Regions from separate parts of the Rossellomorea sp. FS2 genome, predicted to be linked through region 2. Evidence: riboswitches for the same ligand, from Rfam matches in the RefSeq annotation. Region 2 holds a riboswitch; each other region holds the start of a gene.
What was found. Region 2 has a riboswitch for cobalamin ahead of ACNA6I_RS04950 (ABC transporter substrate-binding protein). Riboswitches for the same ligand answer to the same signal wherever they lie in the genome.
Positions count from the first base shown of each region.

Region 1: linked by a shared signal. The riboswitch ahead of ACNA6I_RS00235 (hypothetical protein) and the one ahead of ACNA6I_RS04950 (ABC transporter substrate-binding protein) in region 2 are both predicted to bind cobalamin.
Region 3: linked by a shared signal. The riboswitch ahead of ACNA6I_RS17775 (LPXTG cell wall anchor domain-containing protein) and the one ahead of ACNA6I_RS04950 (ABC transporter substrate-binding protein) in region 2 are both predicted to bind cobalamin.
Region 4: linked by a shared signal. The riboswitch ahead of metE (5-methyltetrahydropteroyltriglutamate--homocysteine S-methyltransferase) and the one ahead of ACNA6I_RS04950 (ABC transporter substrate-binding protein) in region 2 are both predicted to bind cobalamin.

Region 1 covers NZ_JBLRVS010000001.1:33,175-36,916, reverse strand. The annotation lists gene ACNA6I_RS00250 (GNAT family N-acetyltransferase) at 1-11, shown strand, start outside; gene ACNA6I_RS00245 (biotin transporter BioY) at 68-628, opposite strand; gene ACNA6I_RS00240 (ABC transporter substrate-binding protein) at 724-1,686, opposite strand; gene ACNA6I_RS00235 (hypothetical protein) at 1,652-2,194, opposite strand; cobalamin riboswitch at 2,330-2,513, opposite strand; gene ACNA6I_RS00230 (hypothetical protein) at 2,642-2,974, shown strand; gene ACNA6I_RS00225 (YwqG family protein) at 3,229-3,742, opposite strand, start outside.
Region 2 covers NZ_JBLRVS010000001.1:920,990-924,731, reverse strand. The annotation lists gene ACNA6I_RS04960 (adenosylcobinamide amidohydrolase) at 1-388, opposite strand, end outside; gene ACNA6I_RS04955 (FecCD family ABC transporter permease) at 385-1,443, opposite strand; gene ACNA6I_RS04950 (ABC transporter substrate-binding protein) at 1,406-2,356, opposite strand; cobalamin riboswitch at 2,462-2,644, opposite strand; gene ACNA6I_RS04945 (PadR family transcriptional regulator) at 2,811-3,365, shown strand; gene msrA (peptide-methionine (S)-S-oxide reductase MsrA) at 3,394-3,742, shown strand, end outside.
Region 3 covers NZ_JBLRVS010000005.1:275,542-279,283, reverse strand. The annotation lists gene ACNA6I_RS17775 (LPXTG cell wall anchor domain-containing protein) at 1-1,740, opposite strand, end outside; cobalamin riboswitch at 1,901-2,095, opposite strand; gene ACNA6I_RS17770 (GNAT family N-acetyltransferase) at 2,227-2,697, opposite strand; gene ACNA6I_RS17765 (CD3324 family protein) at 2,832-3,098, opposite strand; gene ACNA6I_RS17760 (aminopeptidase) at 3,323-3,742, opposite strand, start outside.
Region 4 covers NZ_JBLRVS010000004.1:83,832-87,573, forward strand. The annotation lists gene ACNA6I_RS11040 (glycoside hydrolase family 10 protein) at 1-185, shown strand, start outside; gene metE (5-methyltetrahydropteroyltriglutamate--homocysteine S-methyltransferase) at 255-2,525, opposite strand; cobalamin riboswitch at 2,664-2,849, opposite strand; SAM riboswitch class I at 2,911-3,019, opposite strand; gene ACNA6I_RS11050 (6-phospho-beta-glucosidase) at 3,164-3,742, opposite strand, start outside.

The sequences.
Region 1 (3,742 bases), 890 kb from region 2:
TCAGCTATTAAAAAATCCGGACGCAGAAGATGCGTCCGGATTTTCCTTTTTTGTTCGAAAGCGCTCTTCAGGCGACTGCCGGCTTGATCAATCTTGCCTGCACCAAGCGATTGCGTACGACGATCCCGAGCCAGCTGGCAAGGGCCGCCTTGATGAATCCTCCTACAAGGAACGGATAGACCCCTGCTGCCATCGCCTGGCTCCACCCAAGGTCTGCCACGAACTTCAGCTGGATCGTCCCCAGGATCAGGGTCACGACCATCCCGACCAGATTGGCCACCATGGCCATGGGCAGGGTGAAAGAGGTTTTCTCCAAGATCAATCCTGTCACATAGGCCGCCGCGATGAATCCAACGATGTACCCTCCCGTCGGACCGACCAGGACATGGGCTCCTCCGCTCATCCCTGCAAACACCGGGAGTCCGGCTGCCCCAATGGCGGTGTATCCGACGAGGGCAAAAGCCCCGTAGCGGCTCCCAAGAATCGTCGCCGTCAGCCCCACTGCCAACGTCTGCCCGCTGATCGGCACGAGGGGCAGGGGAATTTCGATTTGCGCAAAGATTCCCGTGATCGCTGCAAACACCCCGCACTGAATAATCATTCTCAACCTGTCTCGATCCATTTCCATACACCCCTTGAAATATGTAAACTTAATTATATTATTAGTTTACATATTAAAAGCGAGTTTGAAAAGGCTTTCTTTTACACTATTTTGAATGAATTCTAGAAAAGGTCCGGATAAACAGCCTTGGCCGTGATTTCGACTGCCTCACCGATCCTCGGGCCCGGTCGGGACATGACATCGGAATCAAGATAGATGACCCGGTCATCCTTTACGGCGTCGATCGTGTCCCAGCCGGTCCTGGATTTGATTTCATCTACGGGATTTTCCACATAGTTCACCGTTGTCAGAATGGTCGCAGGATTCCGTTTGATGATTTCTTCTTCCCCGAGCTTCGGCCAGCCCTCCTGATCGGCAAATACATTATCCACACCAGCAGCCTGGAGGATCTCCTGCTGGAAGGTCGTTCCACCCGCCGTATAGATCTCAGGAGCGGGGCTGATTTCAAAATAGACTTTTTCTTTTTCGTCAAGTGCCTGGACTTTTTCACCGACATCGGAGATTTGTTTCTTCATCCCTTCAATCACTTCGTTCCCCTTCTCTTCGGCCCCCATTACCTTTGCCACCTGTTCGATATCGCCGTAAACGTCGTCAAAGGTTTGGGCAGACTGGATGACGAAAACCGGAATGCCCGCATCTTCAAGCTGCTTGATCCCTGCATCATCACCTGTTGTATAGGCGATCACGACGTCTGGGTCCAGGGAAATCACTTTTTCCGCATTGACGGTCATGGAATCGGAGATGACCTCGAGATCCTCCACCTCCTTCGGATAATGATCGAATTCAGTCACCCCGACCACTTTATCCCCTGCCCCTACGGCATACAGGATCTCTGTGTTGCTCGGTTGCAGGGAAACGACGGTCTCCGGAACCTTTTTGAACGTGACTTCTTCCCCGCGGTCATCCTTGACGCTATAGACAGTTGACTTTTCTTCTTTTTTTGTTGATGCTGTTTCTTCACCGGTCCCACATCCTGATAGAATGAGACCAAAGCTGATGAACAATCCGATCCATGCATGTTTTTTCATCTCACTGTTCTCCCTTGCCTGATTTTGATAGTCCATAGGACTTGCTGATAAAGGGGATTTCTTTCACCCCTTCACATTTATTCACATACACGGCCATGACGAACAGGACATTTGCCAGCAGATGGGCATATTTGAACAGCAGATTGTCCACTTTCTGTTCGAGGCTTACCTTATGGAGGGCCCTGACCGATTTCTTCGCTTCGCTCCTGCACGTATGAAGGACCGTAGCCGCGTAGCATCCCTGAGGAAGCAGGAATGTTCGGATTTCCTCTTCCACTTCGTTCACGTACGTGTCATACAGGTCGCTCAATCGCTGCAGATCCTGGAGGGAGATGGCCATCTCCCCCCGCACCGAACCATTCAGGTGATAAGCCATCTCGCAAAGATAAAGCAGATCTTCACGGACTGCCCCCTCTGTCAATGAAGAAGCCTGACCGATCCTCGTTGCCAGGGAATCCGTCCGGATCTCGAAATCGACCGTCGACTGGGACTCCCTCATATACGGATAACAGATGTATCTGAAATCCTTTTTCCCCACGTTCATCCTCCCTTTCTTCTCTTTTAGTGAATCACCGATCGTACCGGAAACGGGCATAAAAAAAACCAGCCAAACGGCCGGCAATCATCATCAAAATAAAAGATGCATCAAGCCGCACCATCCCCTTAACTTCCGAAGAGCATAATACGATGGAAATCAGGCAGGTATCCTGGCTTGTGCATCATCCTACTTCAAGGCCCTTCCCGTTCATTGATGGAACAGTGGGTTTTTCCTTGGTTCGTCAGCACTTACAGTTGCGGAAACAGCTCCGGTTTTTCACCGGATTCCCTTTATGCGCGAGCGCACCTGATTTCTGCGAAGGTCTATTCACTTAAGGACCATTATACCATGTGAGCCCATATGGAGTGTCCCTATTTTTTCAAATCCCTTTCATGAACCTGTCCGTATCTGAATAGGAATGAATAGGACAAACAAACAAGAAGGGATGATGGCATGAAATGGTTGATCCCACTGAGCTTCATATCCCTGCTGCTGGCAGGGTGCGGAAGTGAAGAAAAGAGCTACGAGTTGTGTGGATACGGGGATATGCTGGTGTTGAACGGGAAGGGATATGTGCTATTGCCTGTCAAGAAGACGCTCACCCTCGACGGGAAGGCAGGGGAGATCAAGGAGAAGATCGGGGATGAGTTCCATCCTGAAAAAGACTACACGGCGAATCATCTGAAGAAGGGGACGGATCTTTATTATGTAAAGGACCACAGCACCTATCTCATCGCCAAGACTTCTGACGAACGATACCTCCTCTATGAAGAGATTGAAAAATGACGAGCACGATCAGTGTAGGTTCTTTATGCCGCTCATGATTTCCGTGCAAGACTTCGCTTTCCACGGGTAGCCCGTGAGCCTCCTCGGCGGGCCTGCGGGGTCTCACATTAGCTACTCTCCCGCAGGAGTCTACGTCTTGCACTCCAATCAACCGCTGGAATCAATGAAATTCTTTTGTTCCAAAAAATTAAAAACCCGAATTCACTAGCCTGATCGTAGGCAAATGAATTCGGGTTTTGCTATGCCGGCTCGTCTTATGAACAATCCCAGTTATAGACCACATTGCCGAATTGTTTCTTCTTAAGATCTTCTTTCTTTATGAAGAAGTTGGCAATGCCGCAGTCGCCCCACATCATGTCCACTTCATCATCCGAGTCGATCTGCAGCAGCAGCAGTGCATGGTCCTGATCTTCATACTGACGCGGATCCTCCTGTGTGAAGCCCGGATATCCTCCGATCTTATGTCCGAAGCCGCTTTGGGTTTCATAGAACTCATCCATGAGGGCGTCGGCCTCTTCCCCATCATCGGTCATGGATTCAAACAGATCCCAGCTTTCCTTCCCGAACACCTTCTCGAAGCGATAGTCGCCTGCGCTGATCGTTTCACTTGTCAATTCCGCCAGGACGGCGCCTTCCTTCGTGACAGGGAAATACACGTCATCGGGGATTTTCACGAAAGAAAAATCGGATACGAGCTCTTCTTTCGGCAGGAACGGCTCTTCTATAAATCTGATTCGGAAATCCTTTTGGTCCTGCTTCTGGTCGATA
Region 2 (3,742 bases):
CCCCAACCCCTGTCTGATCCATGACGCGTCCCACCACTTCTTCGTCATATTCGGAAACCGTCTTGAGGAAGCCTTTTTGATGGGCGTACCGGCCAAGCATGACGGTTTCCTTCACCTGGTAGGAAAAAGTGTCTCCCGAAAGCTGTGGAAGGACGGCTACCATGCGGGCAAGCTCCTTGGCGTTGTAAGCATCGATGGATTTTCCGGCAATCTCGATTGTCCCGTCCAGCAACGGTAAAAGACCCGTCATGGCTTTCAATAGCGTCGTCTTACCGCTTCCGTTCGGACCGAGTATGCCAAAGAATTCCGATTCCCCGATGGAGAAACTGATTCCGTCGACGACCTTCCTTCCTTCGTACCCGACCGATACGCGGTCTGCCTTCATCATATGGATGCCCTCCTTTTCTTCAGAAGTATATATGCAAAAATCGGGGCACCCACCAGAGAAGTGATGACTCCGATAGGCAGCTCAGTCGGTGCAATGATGGTCCGCGATACAAGATCGGCCAGCACGAGGAATCCTCCACCTGTCAGTACGGATAGCGGCAGGAGATGGACATGGTCATGACCGACGATCCTGCGAAGGAAGTGGGGCACCACCAAGCCGACAAACCCGATTGTACCCGAAACGGCTACAGCCGCGCCCGTGAGTATACTTCCGGAGATAAGGATCAGCAGCTTCCTTTTCTGGACTGATATCCCGATGTAGCGAGCCTGATCCTCCCCGAAGCTCATCCCGTTCAACTCTTTGGCATTGAGCAGCAGCAAGAGGACGCCGACCACGAAGAATGGCAGGACGATCCCCACATACTCCCATCCTCTCATGGACACGCTCCCGAGCAACCATCCGATGATCTGCCTCAATTCCTCCCCTGTTAGTGCGATCATGAGGGAAATGAAGGACCCCAGAAACGAACTGAAGATGATGCCGGTCAGGATGATCGTTTCCACCTTCATCGTCCTTTCGACCTTTTGGGCAAACCATAGGACGATAAAAATGGTCACGACGGAAAACAGGATACTCAAAAATGGAAGCGTGAACGGACCGATGAACGGGATCGTCAAATGGAAGAAGAGCGTGACCACCGCCCCCACTGATGCCCCCGAGGAAACACCCAACGTGTATGGATCGGCAAGGGGATTCCGCAAGAGACCTTGAAAAGAAGCTCCCGCAACAGCAAGGGAGCTTCCTACGATCAGGGCCAACAGGACTCTTGGAAGCCTGATGGAATAAACGATATTAATGAACATCTGATCTACCTCGGGCGGTACAGCTCTTCCAGTCATTTTTGCCCCGATGATCTGGAGGATATCCATGAACGGGACCCGGATCGTACCGACAGAGATGGCTACCAGGATAGAGATGATAAGGAAAGCAAGGGACGCAGCGTAACTGATCCAAATTTTATTCTTTGAATAGCTCCGGATAGACCGCTTTGGCAATTTCCTCTACTCCTTCTACGATCCTTGGACCTGAACGCGTCACAAGATCGGTGTTCACATCATGCACTTCTTCGTCCTTGATGGCTTGTACATCCTTCCACGCGCTGCGATCAAGGACTTGTTGAACGGCTTGCTCACCATATGTCGTGATGATGACGTCAGGATTTTTTGCGAGGACGTCTTCTTCACTTACATTGATCCATCCTTCCTGATCTCCCATCACATTGTCGGCATTGATGGTTGCAAGCATTTCATCGACGAAGGTATTCTTGCCGGTGGAATAGATCTCAGGTTCCCCGGAAACCTCCACATATACGCTTTTCTTATCTTTTACAGAAGCGGTTTTTTCTTTGATGGACTCAATTCCATCCTTCATGTCTGAAACGACTTTTTCCGCCTTTTCATTTTCCCCAACAAGTTTTCCGATATTCTCGATTGTCGTATAGACTTTATCAAAGCTGGATGCATCACGTACGACATAAACAGGAATACCGGAATCCCTGATCTGGTCCAGACCGGCTTTTGCTGATACAGCCGTGGATTCATGGGCAAGGACGAGATCGGGTTTCATCCCTACGATCTTCTCGACATTGAATTCCATTCCGCCGATCTTCTCAATATCTGCAGCTTCTTTCGGATAGTTATCAAAATCGGTCACCCCGACGACGTTTTCACCGAGTCCCAGTTCAAAAAGGATTTCCGTATTACTTGGGATAAGGGTGACAATCTTTTCAGGTGCTTTCTCCAGGGTGATATCATCCCCGAGTGCGTCCTCTACCGTGACCGGTTCGGATACGGATTCACTGCTTTTTTCAGAGGATTTTTCCTCTGCTTTGTTGTCTGTCGTTCCACATGCTGTCAATAATCCAAGCGCTAGGAACAGGGCTAATACGATCTTGATTGAATGTTTCAATCGTTTCTCCTCCTTGTTCGTTCCAGGCGAAAGAAAAACATCCCTTCAACAGGGATGTTAGTGTAAAATGCATCAAGCACCGTACACCCTTCTATCCGCGTAGATCGGTGTGATCAGAACATGGGCAGGTCTCCTGGCTCATGAGTATGCGCTCCTCCGCCTTCCCATTTCATCGAAACAGTGGCGTTGAAGGAGCAAACCCATTTACAGTGGCGGGACCGCGCCGGAATTGAACCGGCTTCCCTATTATGAGGCGTCAAGCGCTTCACCCATGATCTTTATGTAAGATTATCCACTGAGAATTATACACAAGTTTACAAGGATAGTGAATCTTTTTTCACATCCTGCAGCTCGAGCGCCGTCTTGGAAGGGCTTTGAGAGCCCATTCATGATATAATGGACCTTATTACGAGATTCAATGGCCCAGCGCGTCAACATGATAAGGAGTTTTTTTATGTCTATTCGATATGCATTGCTCGGTTTATTGGCCAAGCAACCTCAGACGGGCTACGACCTGTTCCATACATTCAAAACCCAGCAAATCTACTATTGGAGCTCGACCCACTCCCAGGTATACAAGGAACTCGGGAAGATGGAGGAAGAGCACCTTACCACTCATGACATCGTTTATCAGGAAGGCAGCCCGAATAAGAAGGTATATACCATCACCCCTGACGGAGAACGCCACCTGATAGAATGGATGATTCATACAAAGAGCAAACCAGCCAAGATCAAGGATGAATTCCTGATCAAGACATCTGCCTTTCACGTCATTTCAAAAGAAGAAGCCATCTCTCTCCTTCAACGGATGAAGGCGCATAACGAAATGGTGGTCACCGGGACCGGGCAGTGGAAGGAACAAATGTTTCAGGGCAATAAGCCCGGTTATGGGCAGGTTGGAGAGTATTTGACGGCAGAGTATGGGATCAGGTACGCGCAGATGTATGTCGACTGGTGTGATTGGGCAATCAAGGAGATTCATTCCCTTCCTGAGGATACGGAATCTTGACTACTACTATGATTTGGAGGAAGAACTGATGAGTGCACATACACATTTGGCAACATTCGCGGGAGGATGCTTCTGGTGCATGGTGAAGCCTTTCGATGAGCTCCCAGGTATACACGGAATCGTTTCCGGCTACACAGGGGGTCACATCAAGGACCCGACATACAAAGAAGTCAAAGAAGGAAACAGCGGTCATTATGAAGCGGTTCAGATTACATTTGATCCTGAGCTTTTCCCATACGAACGGCTTCTGGAGCTGTACTGGCCACAAATCGATCCAACGGATGATGGCGGGCAATTCCAGGACCGCGGTGATCAATACCGTACGGCCATCTTTTATCATGATGAAGAACAGCGGAATGCAGCAGAAGAAACAAAAA
Region 3 (3,742 bases), on a different contig from region 2:
CGTATCTGAATTATAGAAGTAAACGGCGGTAGATGTGCTGTCCACCTCTTCTTCCTTGACGGCGAAGGACAGTTCTACGGCATCTTTCACATCATGAATGCTTTCCCCATCCTGTTTGATGGTAAAGTCGTACACGTTACTAAGAGCTTCCTTCATGCCTTCCATGCGCTGGATGGAGAATTCAGCTTCTTTTTTTGAGAACCCTTTCAATTCAGTCTTCATTTTCACTTGAGATGATTCCAAGTGAAGCGTCGCCTCTTTATTGACCATCACACTCATGCTTTCATCCGGGAAGACGATGGTAACCGAATCGTCCGGGATCTCGATGATGATATCTCCCCCTGCCTTCAGGTTGCTGATACTATCCATCTCGATCGTGTTTTTTCCATCTTTCCATTCAGGCTTTAAGGTAATCTGGTCTAGCAGCTTTGGCGGATCTTCATCTTTGGCTTCTTTTTTGTACTGGATTGTCACTTTCTTTGACACCACTTTTTCATTCTGATCTTGTGCACTGACAATGAGAACATTCTTCCCCTCTTTTAACGAAAGGACGAACTCGCCCGATTTGTTGCCTTCAAGAGCTTGATCATTCAACTTCGCTTCGACTACCAAGGCGCTTCCTTCTCCATCCTTTGCCTCAGCCGTGACCGTCATTTCTGGCGTTGTGACAATCTGGCCATCTTCTACCCCTTTTATCGTGAGGGTCGGATCAGGCATGGCCGTCGGTGGTTCCGGCTCCAATGGTTTAGGGAATGAATAAAGCTTCCCCTCCCCCTTTAAGAATTTCTGATACGCGACGAGGGCCTGCAGGGCTTGCTCGGTCGCCATCCCGTTGGAATTGCCTGGACTGACATGCATAAATCCGCCATCCTCCGACTTGAAGCTCAGAAGGTGGGTGACGAGATTATTGGATCCTTTCGTGAATGCCTTTGACGTCGGATCAATCCCGTTCGACGTCAGGGCAATGATCACCTGGGAAGTGGCTTCACTTGAAGTCCCCCCGACAAATGGATCGTCGAATCCTCCGCTTGATTGCTGTTCTGCAGATAGAAATGAGAGCGCACCATCTACCGCTTTCTTCACATTCCCCTGGGATGTATAGGGTGCCAAGGCAATCAAGGCCATGGCCGTGATATCATAGCTCGGGCCCGACATGTATGCACTGAGGGACCAGCTTCCATCCTCATTCTGCTGCTTCAAAAGCTCATCAATCAGCTTTTGACGTGTCCACTTGGCATCTGATGGCACCTCGAACTGTTGGCTGTCCAACGCGATCAAGGCGAAGATCGGTCCGTTATTCCCTTGAAGGGTCATCGTGTCATTCCCTGGTGACACATCATGACTGTTGTAGATCTTTTCAATCAAGTCCGTCCCGTTGACAGACAATGGATCCAAACCGATGGCCGCCGCCGCAATCACGTGGCGTTCAATATCCGTAATCTTAGCGTATCTCGATGGGTTGATGACCTGGCTATCCACCGATTGACTGAAATGATTCTGATAATAGGCATCCGGCACTGGATATCCCGCTGCCGCAAGTCCTATGGCTTCCCACTCACTACTTACTCCGCTGTCCAGAATGTGATTCGCAGCACCTTCAATGGTTTTATTGATCTCAGCCAGCGAAACATCCGTACTTGTCGCTGCCTCTGCGTGTCCAGACGGAATCCCCGCGACCGGCACACCCAAAAACAACACAACGCTCAATACACTTGCCAACATTGCTTGAAGTATTCTCACTCACATATCCTCCCGTGTCCCTTATCCCCTGTACTAGATAAATAATATGTATATAAAAAAGCCCTGCTCTTCCCGAAAGAAGAACAAGGCTTTGAAATCCACGTGCACATACTAACCCCATGCATACTGATCCACCTCGCTTCACCTTTTACCGGAAGGCTCCACCACTACACATACAGGCAGGTCTCCTGACTCATGATTCATCGCTCCCTTCCGCCTTCCCGGACTCTAACATCCAGTGGCATTTCCGAAAGATCGCTCATCACTTACAGTGGCCGGACCGCTCAGGATTCACACCTGATTCCCTTTTAATCAGCCCCAAACCTGAGGCTGAACCAATATGCACCTATGAAGTTATACTCCTCTCCATCTTAATGGAAACCTTAGCTCAATTCAATATACTGTTAATTGGAGGAATATCAGGAAATGGGGAAGGATGTTGATGGGTGGCGGGGTTTGTCGGGGTTTGTACCATTGAAAATTATTTTACCAATCTTTTTCCATGATAATGAACCTATACTCCTGCCCTCTAATATTGTTCTGAAATTCACCTTTTTGTACAAACCCCGCACGTTCATACACGCTGATAGCACGGACATTGAAGTCCACCACAGCCAACTCCAAATGGTCATAACCGAGTTTCCTTCTTCCCTCTTCAATGATGGAATGGAAAAACAGCTTCCCCTCACCCTTCCCTGTCAATGCCGGCTTCATCTGTATCCCAACTCCCATGATATCCTCCGTTTCATCTCCGACCTGGAAGAACTCACAGTTTCCTGCCAATCTCCCCTCCCGGTCAATGACCGAATAAAATCCTTCCCGATTCCCGCTCTCAAGAAATCCGTTCACCTTCTCCTCTTGAATCGGATTATCATAGAACGAATAGTTGCCTTCATACCTCCACGTGATGAACTCTTGGATGTCTTGGTCTGTCCTTTTTCTTAACGTATAGCTCATGCGTATCACCCTTTCTTATACCTACAGTGTAAAGGCAAGCAAACGCTCATTCTACCTCGTAAACGACTACATAATATATTCGAGGAAAAATAAAAAGCGCCCTCCGGGAAAAACCATCAGACGCATCATAAAGACTATTCTCGTTTATAAACAATCCGTTCAATGCTCTTCACGGAAAGATGGTAGGCAGCTGCAAGTTGCTCCTTCCTCCACCCACTCTTGAACCTCTCACGGATTTCCTTATTTCGCTCATCCAGAGTCTTCCTGGCTCCGCTCTGCTCTCCCCAGGATCGCTCACTGCCGCTTTTTCTCGGGATGTATACATACTCCCCATCCACATAGCCCTGAATGATGGTAATCAATTCATCCGGTAAAACATCTTTTGCCCGCTTATGGCTCATTTTCGCCCCTGCTTCCTTATTAGAATTGGAATAAGAAAGGCAAAGACTGCTCATTAATCATTTCCATCTCCCTGCAGCCTTTGCTGCTAACGGGAGAATACTTTCAGGTTGGGGTATTTGCCCATGTTTGGCCTCCTCGCGTATTTTTTCTATATACTACCATATCTCTTGGTGAATTTCCCTACCACATACACTTTAAAGGCAATTGGTATACTATTTAAGTTTTAGACGATCAAAAACTTAAATTCCCCGTCCTCCATGAGCAGGACTTCCATTTCTCCTTCTTTCATGCCCACTACGTTCATATCTTCTGTACCAAAGGTCACATTGACTGACAAAAGGGATGTATTCAGACCCGCTTCTTGAAATTCTTTCTCAGATTTGTCATGGCCATCTCGGAAAGTGGAGGGAGATGCATCCCCGATTCCGATATGACAGGCCGTATTTTCATCAAACAGGGTCTTGTAAAAGAGCGTATTAGCCTGAGCAAGAGGTGCTTTAGTCGAAACCAACGCAATTTCCCCTAGATAATGTGAGCCTTCATCCGTTTCGATGAGATGTTGCAACGCTTCTTGTCCATTCGCGGCATAATAGTCGGTAATTCGGCCTTCTGTAAAAATCAGATGAAAGTCTTCTATGATATT
Region 4 (3,742 bases), on a different contig from region 2:
GGTTTGACGGTCCTCGTGAAGGCGATTATAATGACCCTGCCAATATCATTGATGTCGTCTACGCAGATGAAGATTCCTATACAGACGTTCCTCCTGATAAGGGAATCTACACCTATGGAGTTACATCTATATCCGATACCGGTCTTGAAAGTCGAGACGCCAAAACCGTGCGTGTGAAATATTGATTCATATGCACAGCAAAGTGCGGACAGCACCGTCCCTAGACGGGTGCTGTCCGCACTTTTTGTGTCCGTTCACTGTTGAGCTGCCAGAACAGTTTCCCTCATCTTCTTCGCTGCTTCCACCATTACGACAAGGGCTTCGATGGTTTCGTCGGTTCCGCGTGTTTTCAGACCACAGTCCGGATTGATCCAGAACAGTTGCGGATCGAGTACACGAATGGCCCGTTCGATGTTCTGAGTCATCTCCTCGAGCGTTGGAACCCTAGGGCTGTGTATATCGTAAACGCCGAGACCGATCCCTTGGGCATAGGTGTTTTCCTCAAAGGAATGAATGAGATTACCATGGCTTCTTGACGTTTCGATGGATATGACGTCCGCATCAAGCGATTTGATGCTCTCGATGATTTCCCCAAACTCCGAATAGCACATATGGGTGTGGATTTGCGTACTGTCTTTCACAGATGACGTTGCAAGTTTGAAAGCATGGACGGCGGCCTCGAGGTAGCCTGCCCTCTTTTCTTTCTGCAGCGGCATCCCCTCCCTGAGGGCCGGTTCATCGACTTGGATCATGCGGATTCCGTTTGCCTCGAGGGCCTCGACTTCCTTTCTCAAAGCCAGGGCAATTTGATTGGCGACATCATAACGCGGAATGTCGGTCCGGACAAATGACCAATTTACAATCGTGATTGGACCAGTCAACATTCCCTTCACAGGTTTTTCAGTCAACGATTGCGCAAAGACCGTTTCATCCACTGTCATCGGTTCTTGGAATCTTACTTCCCCATGAATGATCGGAGGCTTCACACAGCGTGAACCATAGGACTGAACCCAGCCTTGTTTGGTAAAAGCAAATCCACCAAGCTTCTCCCCGAAGTACTCCACCATATCCGTCCGTTCGAATTCACCGTGAACGAGTACGTCCAGGCCGATTCTTTCCTGGATGTCGATCCACTTTCCGATCTCATCCTGGATGAACGTCCGGTAGTCCTGATCGCTCACTTCCCCCCTCCTCCATTTCAGGCGTTCTTTCCGCACCTCTTTGGTCTGCGGAAAGCTTCCAATCGTAGTGGTTGGAAAGAGGGGAAGACCGAGCTCTGCCTCCTGAACGACCCGCCTCTCAGAGAATGGGGCACGATGAAGGAATTCATTTCCGTCCAGTTGCTCACTCTCTCTGAGAGTCCGGGATTGTTTGATATTTTCGAGACCGTCAGAGCTTTCTTCCTCATTGGAGATAGAGGGACGCCCTTCCTTGATTGCCTCTGTAACCGTGACAATTTCCTGCAGCTTTTCATCTGCAAAAGAAAGTGTGCGCGTAAGGCGGTCCCCGAGTCCTTCCTCTCCTTTGACTGTGACGGGCACATGGAGCAGGCTCGATGATGGCTGGATGATCAGACGGTCTCTTGAAACAGCGCTCTCCAACTCCTCAAGCGAGTCGAGGGTCCGATTCAGATTTGCTTTCCATATATTCCTCCCATCAATGATCCCCGCGGCAAGGACCTTGTCTTCAGGGAACCCATGGGTGTTCAGGGCCTGACGATTCCCTCCACCATCGTGTACGAAATCCAATCCGATCCCATGCACCGGAAGCCTGATCACCCTCTCATAGCGACTGACGCGATCAAAGTAGGTTTGAAGGATGACCTTGATTCGAGGCGCTGCCTTGATCAGCGTGTCATAGACCTGCTCAAGGACCGTCCACTCCTCAGCGGTCAGATCGGTACATAACACGGGTTCGTCAATCTGAACCCATCCGGCGCCAGCCTCTTCAAGCTCCTTGAGAATGGACGCATACAACGGGACGAACCCATCGACAGTGCTTGCGAACGCCTCGGGATCATACCCTTTGGACAGCTTTACGAACGTTACCGGGCCGAGGAGCACGGGCTTCCCTATGATGCCAAGCTGTTCCTTCGCTTCCTTGAAGTAGCGAAGCGGGGGATTATCGGCCAAAGAAGGCGTTGCCCCGTCCAGTTCGGGAACGATGTAATGGTAATTGGTGTTGAACCACTTCGTCATCGTGGATGCCACTGCGTCGCCCGTCCCCCTTGCCATACCGTAATACGTCTTCAACGGGACTTTCCCTCCCCCATGACCGAACCGCTTCGGGACCACCCCGAACATGGCGGCTGTATCCAATACATGATCATACAGGCTGAAGTCCCCGACAGGAATCAGGTCAATCCCTGCATCCGACTGCTTTTTAAGATGACGAAGGCGGATCTCATCTGTCTTCGCCACAAATTCTTCTTCCTTTAGCTTTCCTTCCCAAAATTGTTCCAGCGCTTTCTTCCACTCTCGTTTTTCACCGATTCTCGGGTAACCGAGATTTGAACTTTTCACCATATTGCTCACTCCTTCTCATTTTCTCTCCAATAAAAAAATCTCCCTTTCAGAGAAAGAGAGATTTTGCGCGCAATGAATAAACGTTGACAATCCTATGATTCCAACACGCGTTCCTCACTCCCCTCTATGACCCGTAGAGCTCAAGTGCACACAACAGGCAGGTCTCCTGACTCAGGTTCATCACGCCTTATCCCTTCCCATTCCCTCCAGAAACAGTGGATGTGATAAGTTGCTTCCCCATACAGTGGCGGGACCGTACCGGACTTTCACCGGTTTCCCTTTTCAGCCATGCTTCCACACGGCACCTGTCGCATCTTCCTATTCAGTTCTCAACTCAACGAAAAAAGCCTCTCCACGATAGAGAGGCCCTTTAAAGGGATGTCCTCTCTTATTTTCCAAAGCATGATGCTTTGCAGGAATTAGCACCTTTTCAACAAGTGTTGAATGGTTGCCGGGTTTCACAGGGCCAGTCCCTCCACCGCTCTTCATAAGAGTATCGATCATTTATTTGTCCGTTGAATAGGGTAATACTAGCATGCCAGCTTTTACTTTGTCAAAATATTTCTAACATTCGTTCGAAGGTCCTACTGTCGTTGACGGTACCCTTGGTACCAAAAAAAAAGTGCCACATGTGCCATTCAGAGGATGTTCGACTGTGCATGGAACGCAGGAAGAAATTCGCGGTGGACTTCCAGAAGTTCATCCAACAATGGTTTTGCTCTCGAATCACTGGTGACCAGCGGATTGATCGTCATGGCGAGGAGGGCTTTTTCGTAGGAGCCTGACACGGCTGCTTCTGCCGCGATCCGCTCAAAGGATTTGATCTGTTGAACAAGTCCGCTGACGGCTACAGGCAGTTCACCTATATGGATCGGTTTAGGCCCTTCTTTGGTCACGACACAGTTCACTTCCACGGCGGACTCATCAGGGATGCCCGTGATACTGCCGTCATTTCTGACGTTCAGGGTCTGTACGTCCCCTTTATCATTGAAGATCGAAGAAATCACATTGCAGGCGGCATCGCTGTAGTAGGCTCCTCCACGCTCCTGAAGCTGCGGGGGCTTCACATCAAGGTCTTCGTTCTTATACAGCTCGAACAATTCATCTTCCAATCGCTGGACGACCTCGGCACGGGTTGTCCCCGTTTTAAATTCCTCCAGCTGTTTCTCGAGGATCTCACTGGTTTTGTAAAAATACCGGTGATACGGACAAGGTAT